DNA from 2 places in the Parabacteroides sp. Y3-G-102 genome. Region 2 is predicted to be linked to the other one. Evidence: riboswitches for the same ligand, from Rfam matches in the RefSeq annotation. Region 2 holds a riboswitch; the other holds the start of a gene.
The links. A riboswitch is a leader RNA that binds a small molecule or an ion and turns the genes downstream of it on or off. The one in region 2 is predicted to bind cobalamin.

Region 1: linked by a shared signal. The riboswitch ahead of NBH16_RS08465 (porin family protein) and the one ahead of NBH16_RS16905 (putative transporter) in region 2 are both predicted to bind cobalamin.

The regions. Positions count from the first base shown of each region.
Region 1 is NZ_JAMOKU010000013.1:76,971-80,295, reverse strand. It holds gene priA (replication restart helicase PriA) at 1-896, opposite strand, end outside; gene NBH16_RS08465 (porin family protein) at 984-1,592, opposite strand; cobalamin riboswitch at 1,885-2,087, opposite strand; gene coaW (type II pantothenate kinase) at 2,107-2,961, opposite strand; gene scpA (methylmalonyl-CoA mutase) at 3,091-3,325, opposite strand, start outside.
Region 2 is NZ_JAMOKU010000037.1:2,075-5,399, reverse strand. It holds gene NBH16_RS16905 (putative transporter) at 1-1,081, opposite strand, end outside; cobalamin riboswitch at 1,382-1,582, opposite strand; gene NBH16_RS16900 (acyl-CoA carboxylase subunit beta) at 1,740-3,272, opposite strand; gene NBH16_RS16895 (acyl-CoA carboxylase biotin carboxyl carrier protein subunit) at 3,265-3,325, opposite strand, start outside.

The DNA.
Region 1 (3,325 bases), on a different contig from region 2:
TTGAAAGCCTCATGGATCTCTCCATAGGCTTTCTCTTGCGCCGGACTGAGCGGATTCGGCTCTTGCAAGCGGCAGACAGATACTTGCAAACGACCCACCTCTTTCTCGTAACTCTCCAAGATACCCCGTTTCAGCAGCCCCTCCAATACCGCAGAGGTATAACCACTGCGTTCCAATAGCTCTTTCTTGGAAAGCTCCTTCGATAAAGCGGGATTCAAGGTATGGCTTAAATCCAAGAAGCTGACCAGCAGAAGCTCTTGCTTCTTCGCTCGTTTCAAATCCTCGAACACCGCCTGTAATTTCGTCTCATCCCGGTAAGCCTCGGCCAAACGGATAAACGCCTGTGTCTTGGGAACGAATCCTCGCTTTAGCTCCTCGCTCACCTCGACCGCCCCTTTCACCATCAAGGAAGAGACGATCGGGACAACATTTCGAAGACCGGTCTTCTTCTCCAACTCCGAGATCGTCAATTTCAAAACCCCGCTAAAAGCATCCAGTACCGCTTGCTCGTTCGGGCGCAAGGGGGCGGTGGCCTCGAAATCCTCATTATAAGTAACCGCCGTCTCGCTTTCCAACTTTAAGCCGGAAGGCAAGGCCGCCTTATACACGTCGCCCAGCTTACATATATAATAAGAAGATATCCATTTCCAGAAACGGAGTTGCGGACGGCGGAGCACCGGCGTGGCATCCAGCAAAGCGTAGATCTCCTTCGTCTCAAAATCGGATACCGGTTCCCGGTCGTGTACCTCCATGACGATAGCCGTATAATATCGTTTCTTCCCGAAATGCACGATCACCCGGCAACCGGGAGTCACGGCTCTCTCCAGATCTTCGGGTATCCGATAGGTATAGCTATTCTCCAAAGGAAGGGGAAGTATGACGTCCGCGTATTTCATTCAAACAGGTGTTTCATTACGAGCCCAAAAATAACAAAAAAGGCCGGACTTCTAAAGCCCAGCCTCTCTCATTTTATTTTCACCTATTTAGAACAAGATCGCTGCCGTGATAGACCATCCACGGTTCTTTCCGGCACCGTCGGAGAGGTTCACCTTCTCAATACTATAGTTATCAGTCAGTCCCAGACCATAATTGAAACCCACCTGCAAGTGGCTGATCAGTTCCACGCCGGCACCGAAGTTAAGACCTGCGCTGAAATTCTTCGCCTTCACCTGATCCGCTACGGAACCCGGGATATCCCAAAACTTATCACCGCCTACACGGAAACCGATATACGGACCGGCTGCCAGATACGCCTTGACGATCGGTAAGCCGAATTTCCATTTCAAGTTGACCGGAACATCGATATAATCCGTCTTCATCGAAGTCTTCACCCCGCCAGCCGAGGTCGTTTCCAAACCCTTTTGCGAATACAACACTGCCGCATCGATCCCGACACCCACCAACGGTAAGGTCGTCTCGATCATCGGACCCACTTGGAAGCCGGTTACGTTATCCGCTTTCAACACGTCCGAGTTGAAATGAACAGACGATATATTCACACCTCCCTTGATACCGAATTTAAGCTGAGCGTTCGCCGGAAGCGCCATCAACGCTAGCAAGGCAACCATAACAAGTCCCACAATTTTCTTCATATTCATACTTCTTTTGTTAATTACTCGTTGCAAATAAACGCACTTTTCTAATAATAAACAAATATTCTCTATAGAGTGTTCACGGAATACCCCAGTCCTTTAAACGCAAAGAAAGCATGCATCTTACACACGGAGCTCATCCCGTCGGTCAGATTCATGCTTCTTTCCCTAATTATTATGGCAAAATAATTATCCGAAACCATGAGACGACTTGATAAGAAAACCTTGGATAAAGAATAGTAAAAACCGGATACGGTTCTTGCGTTCTCTTCCGGCCTTTCCTCGAAGCCGTCGAAAATATACACGCCTTGCAGGTCTTCTGACTTACTTCCGGTCTTAAGCGCCTTCCCATTCACTTGAATGAACAGTGGCAACAGTATTGCTCAACCCGTTTATGAAGCTTACAGCAGCGGGACTGTCCGGGATTCTCACCCGATTCCCTTTTAATCCCTATCCGGCGATTGCCGAAAGGGAACAAAGCATGTAGCAAAGATACATAAAGTTTTGATGTAGCCTAACACTTTCCACAAAAAATATCCTTATATTCCCGGTTCCTGATATAGCATAAAGCCGCCCCGATAGCCGTGCGATATTCGGCATACTCCGGTATCTTGAAATGGACATCGCACATCTCCTCCAGACGGGGGAAAATATCCGGGCATTGTGGCAAGCGAGTCAGGTTACCGATCAATACGATATTCTTGATATCGCCATTTAACGAGGCGAAAACAGCTCCTTGTCCGATGGTCTGCAAGACCATATGAACGATACCGAGAGCGATATCCTCAACCTTAGCGTTCGCGTCCGCTTTTCCGAAAATAGAGGCTGTCACGTCCAGCGGCAGGCCGGGTAGCGGATGCGGCGTAATATCCCGGATATGCAAGTCGATATCATTCAAGGAACCGTGCTCGGCCAAAGACGCTATTTGGTGAAAGTCATGCGTTTTCAATAATAGCTTAGACAAGCCGAGGATTGTTCCGCCACCGATACCCAATCCCCCGATATGCTCGATCGTGGAGCCTTGTACCTTGACAAAGGAGGTACCCGTTCCCATGCTGACCACCAATAGACTGTCCAGTCCCGTATTATATTGCGCCCCTAGCCCATTCGCAAGGAACTCATCCGTCTTCGCAGTTGGTAAGCCATATAAAGGTTGATCGATATAGGCGCTACCTACACCCGTCAAGATCACTTTCTCTATATTCGAGAGCGAGATGTTATTATCATAAATATACTTACCGAAGGCTCCGAATAAAGAGGTTACCGGATCGGTAGCTTTCACGAACATCGGGTTCTTGATCTTCTTATCCTCCACGCCGACGATCTTGGTCGTGCTACCTCCCACATCTATACCTATAACGATTCCCATGATTCTTTCCCTTTTTAATTGAATAATCGCTACAAAAGTACATAAACCCGCATACAATACTAAAAAAGGCCGGACAAAATCAATTGTCCAGCCTCTCTTTATTTAAAAACCGTAAGGTCTAAACTCTATTTATTCGCCTAACAAGATCTCAAGGATCTGGCAAGCTGCCTTCGATACGGAAGTACCCGGGCCAAAGATAGCGGCAACGCCAGCCTTATACAAGAAGTCATAGTCTTGAGCCGGGATTACACCTCCAGCAATAACGATGATGTCCTCACGACCTAGTTTCTTCAACTCCTCGATAACCTGAGGAACCAACGTCTTATGACCAGCGGCCAAAGAAGAAACGCCCATTACGTGAACG
Region 2 (3,325 bases):
CCAATTCACTACCGACCACTGTCACCCGGTCGCCTATTTGCAAGACCAGATTAGGAGTAGCTACCAACTCCAGCCCCGCACGATTGATCCGAGTCACGTTAATTCCATGTAAACGGCGTAACTGCAAAGCCCCTAATTGCTTACCGTTGATTTCAGACCGGGTAACCAAAATACGCCGGCTGATAAACTGGCTTTCCGCCGGAATCCATTGCTTACGATCCATCTGTATTTCTTGACCGATAAAAGTCTTTATCGCCTCCACGTCATGCTCTGCGGTAATAACAAAAATCTTATCATCCCCATTCAATACCGTGTTCCCCGCCACGATCTCTATCCGATTCGTATCGTTACGTAAAATACGGGAAATAACAAATTCACGGTGTTCCAACAATTTAGATAGCTCACTTACGCTACGACCAAAAATCGCCGGATTCTTCACCACCAAAGAGATAGGTACAGCCTCTCCTCCCGATTCCGTATCCGTCTCTTCTTCCAATTGTTCCGTCTCCTTCGCAAAAGAGATACGGAAAACATAACGGATAAAAATCATCGACAAGATAATGCCGATCACACCTAACGGATAGGCAACCGCATATCCTAAAGCGATCGTTTCATCCGAGATCCCCGTCATATCTGAATAAGCCTGTTGAGCAGCGCCCAATCCCGGTGTATTCGTCACTGCTCCGGATAAGATACCTACCATTGTCGGTATAGGAATGCCTGTAATATAATGTATAATCAAGGCAGTAATCACCCCTAGAAAAACAATACCGCAAGCAAGCATATTCAACGTGATCCCTCCCTTTCGAAACGAAGAGAAAAATCCGGGGCCTACTTGCATACCTACCGAGTAAACAAATAAGATCAAACCAAACTCTCTAAAAAAATGAACGACCGACGGATTCGCCGTAAAACCGAAATGCCCGAGAAAGATCCCGACAAACAGTACCATGGTAATCCCTAAAGAGATACCGAATAGCTTCAGTTTACCAAGCTGGATCCCCAGAGCGATCACAACGGATAACAAAAGGATAGAATGCCCTACCCCTTCTCCCCATAACAATTCATTAATCCATTCCATATCTATTCATGTATATATTAATTTAAGATAAAAAAGTACCTCTGGCGAATCACTTCGGCAGAGATACACATATTGAACATTTAGTATCCCAGTTTAATCTGGCATCCATTCTAACAACATTTACTAATATATTTTCTATTTCTTATGCTGATAATTTAGACAAACTTTCCTCTTCCGGCAAAAGGGTTACCGGCCATTCAAATGTCGCACGACAGTGCGAACAGATCCTTTTCATACGTCTTTGTTCCTTTTAAGATATTGCTTATCTTTTCGTACTGCTTTCCTAATCCCTCGAGCAAAAACAGCCTTTAATGAATGGCAGGTCTTCTGACTGACTCCCATCTTGAAGCCTTCCCGGTCGCTAGAACCAGTGGCGATAGTGTTGTTTCAAGATGTTCTTCGGAGCTTCACAGCAGCGGGACTGTCCGGGATTTACACCCGATTCCCTTTTAATCCACATACCCGAATGGTATATGCGGAACCGATTCGGGAACAAAGATAGCATGTTTTCCGTATATATCATATCTTTTCGCTTTTTTGTTTACTTTTATTATCCAAATAAAAAAATCCCGGGACAAAACAATTGAACCGGGATCTTTTAACCTCTAAGCTATCCTCCCGACAGGAAGAGGCTTTGATTTTCCTTAAATAATAATTACTACAAGGGAATATTTCCATGTTTTTTAGGAGGATTACTCTGGCTCTTATTTTTCGCCATTTCCAACGCCTGAATCAATTTAAAACGTGTGTCTCTAGGTTGTATGACTTCATCTATAAATCCTTGCTCGGCTGCCCGGTAAGGATTTGAGAATTTCTCGGTGTATTCACGAATTGCTTGTTTCTTCTCCTCATCGTTGGCTTTCCGGTATAATATATTCACGGCACCTTCAGCCCCCATCACCGCAATCTCAGCCATCGGATATGCCAAGTTTATATCGGCACCGGTAGGCTTACTTGCCATTACGATATAGGCTCCCCCGTAAGCCTTCCGGGTAATCAACGTGATTTTGGGAACCGTGGCCTCCGCATAAGCGTAGACAATTTTTGCCCCGTGGCGTATAATTCCCGCATGTTCTTGCGTACAGCCCGGCAAGAAGCCCGGCACATCCTCGAACGTGATCAATGGAATATTGAAGCAATCGCAGAAGCGAATGAAACGTGCGGCCTTATCAGAAGCATCGATATCCAAGACTCCCGCTAAAAAGGCAGGTTGGTTCCCTACGATACCTATGGTACGGCCTCCCAAACGAGCGAATCCCACTACAATATTGCGAGCGAAATGAGGCATAACCTCGAAAAAGTAATGATTATCCACTATCGGCTCTATAATATCCTTGATGTCATAAGGGACATTAGGATCTTCCGGAATCACATGCTGCAACGACTCTTCTACCCGACGCACATCGTCAGCACAAGCTATAACTGGAGCGTCTTCCATATTATTAGAAGGCAGGAAACTCAGAAGTTCCCGGATACTCATCAAAGTCTCCTCTTCCGTATCACACACAAAATGTGCGACCCCGCTTTTTCCGCTATGTACCTGCGCCCCGCCCAGCTCTTCCTTATCGATCACCTCGTGAGTCACCGCCTTTACGACATCCGGCCCCGTGATAAACATATGACTTTGCTCTTTGACCATAAAAATAAAATCGGTCAAAGCCGGGGAATAACAAGCGCCCCCCGCACAAGGCCCCAAAATAGCCGATAATTGGGGAACGACTCCCGAGGCCATCGTATTTTGGTAAAAGATAGAAGCATAACCAGCCAAGCTATTCACCCCTTCTTGAATCCGGGCACCCCCCGAGTCATTCAAGGCGATGATCGGCGCTCCGTTCTTTAAGGCTAATTGTTGCACTTTCACGATCTTAGCGGCATTCGTGGCACTCAAGGTCCCACCGTATGCGGTAAAATCATAAGCGTAAACAAATACCAAACGACCATCGATCTTTCCATAACCACTTACCATTCCATCACCGGGAATCTTATTCTTATCCATCCCGAAGTTTGTACACCGATGCACCACGAATTTATCCAGCTCATTGAAAGTCCCTTTATCCAACAGCATCTCGATTCGTTCACGGGCGGTCATACGCCCGCAAGCATGTTGTTTCTCAATGCGATTCAATCCTCCTCCCAACGAGGCCTCTTTATTCAAAGCCTCAAAATCTTTATATAATTGCTCGTTATTCATATGAATCATCTTTTAATAGGTCTAAAGTCATAAGCACTTGATTGTTATCAACG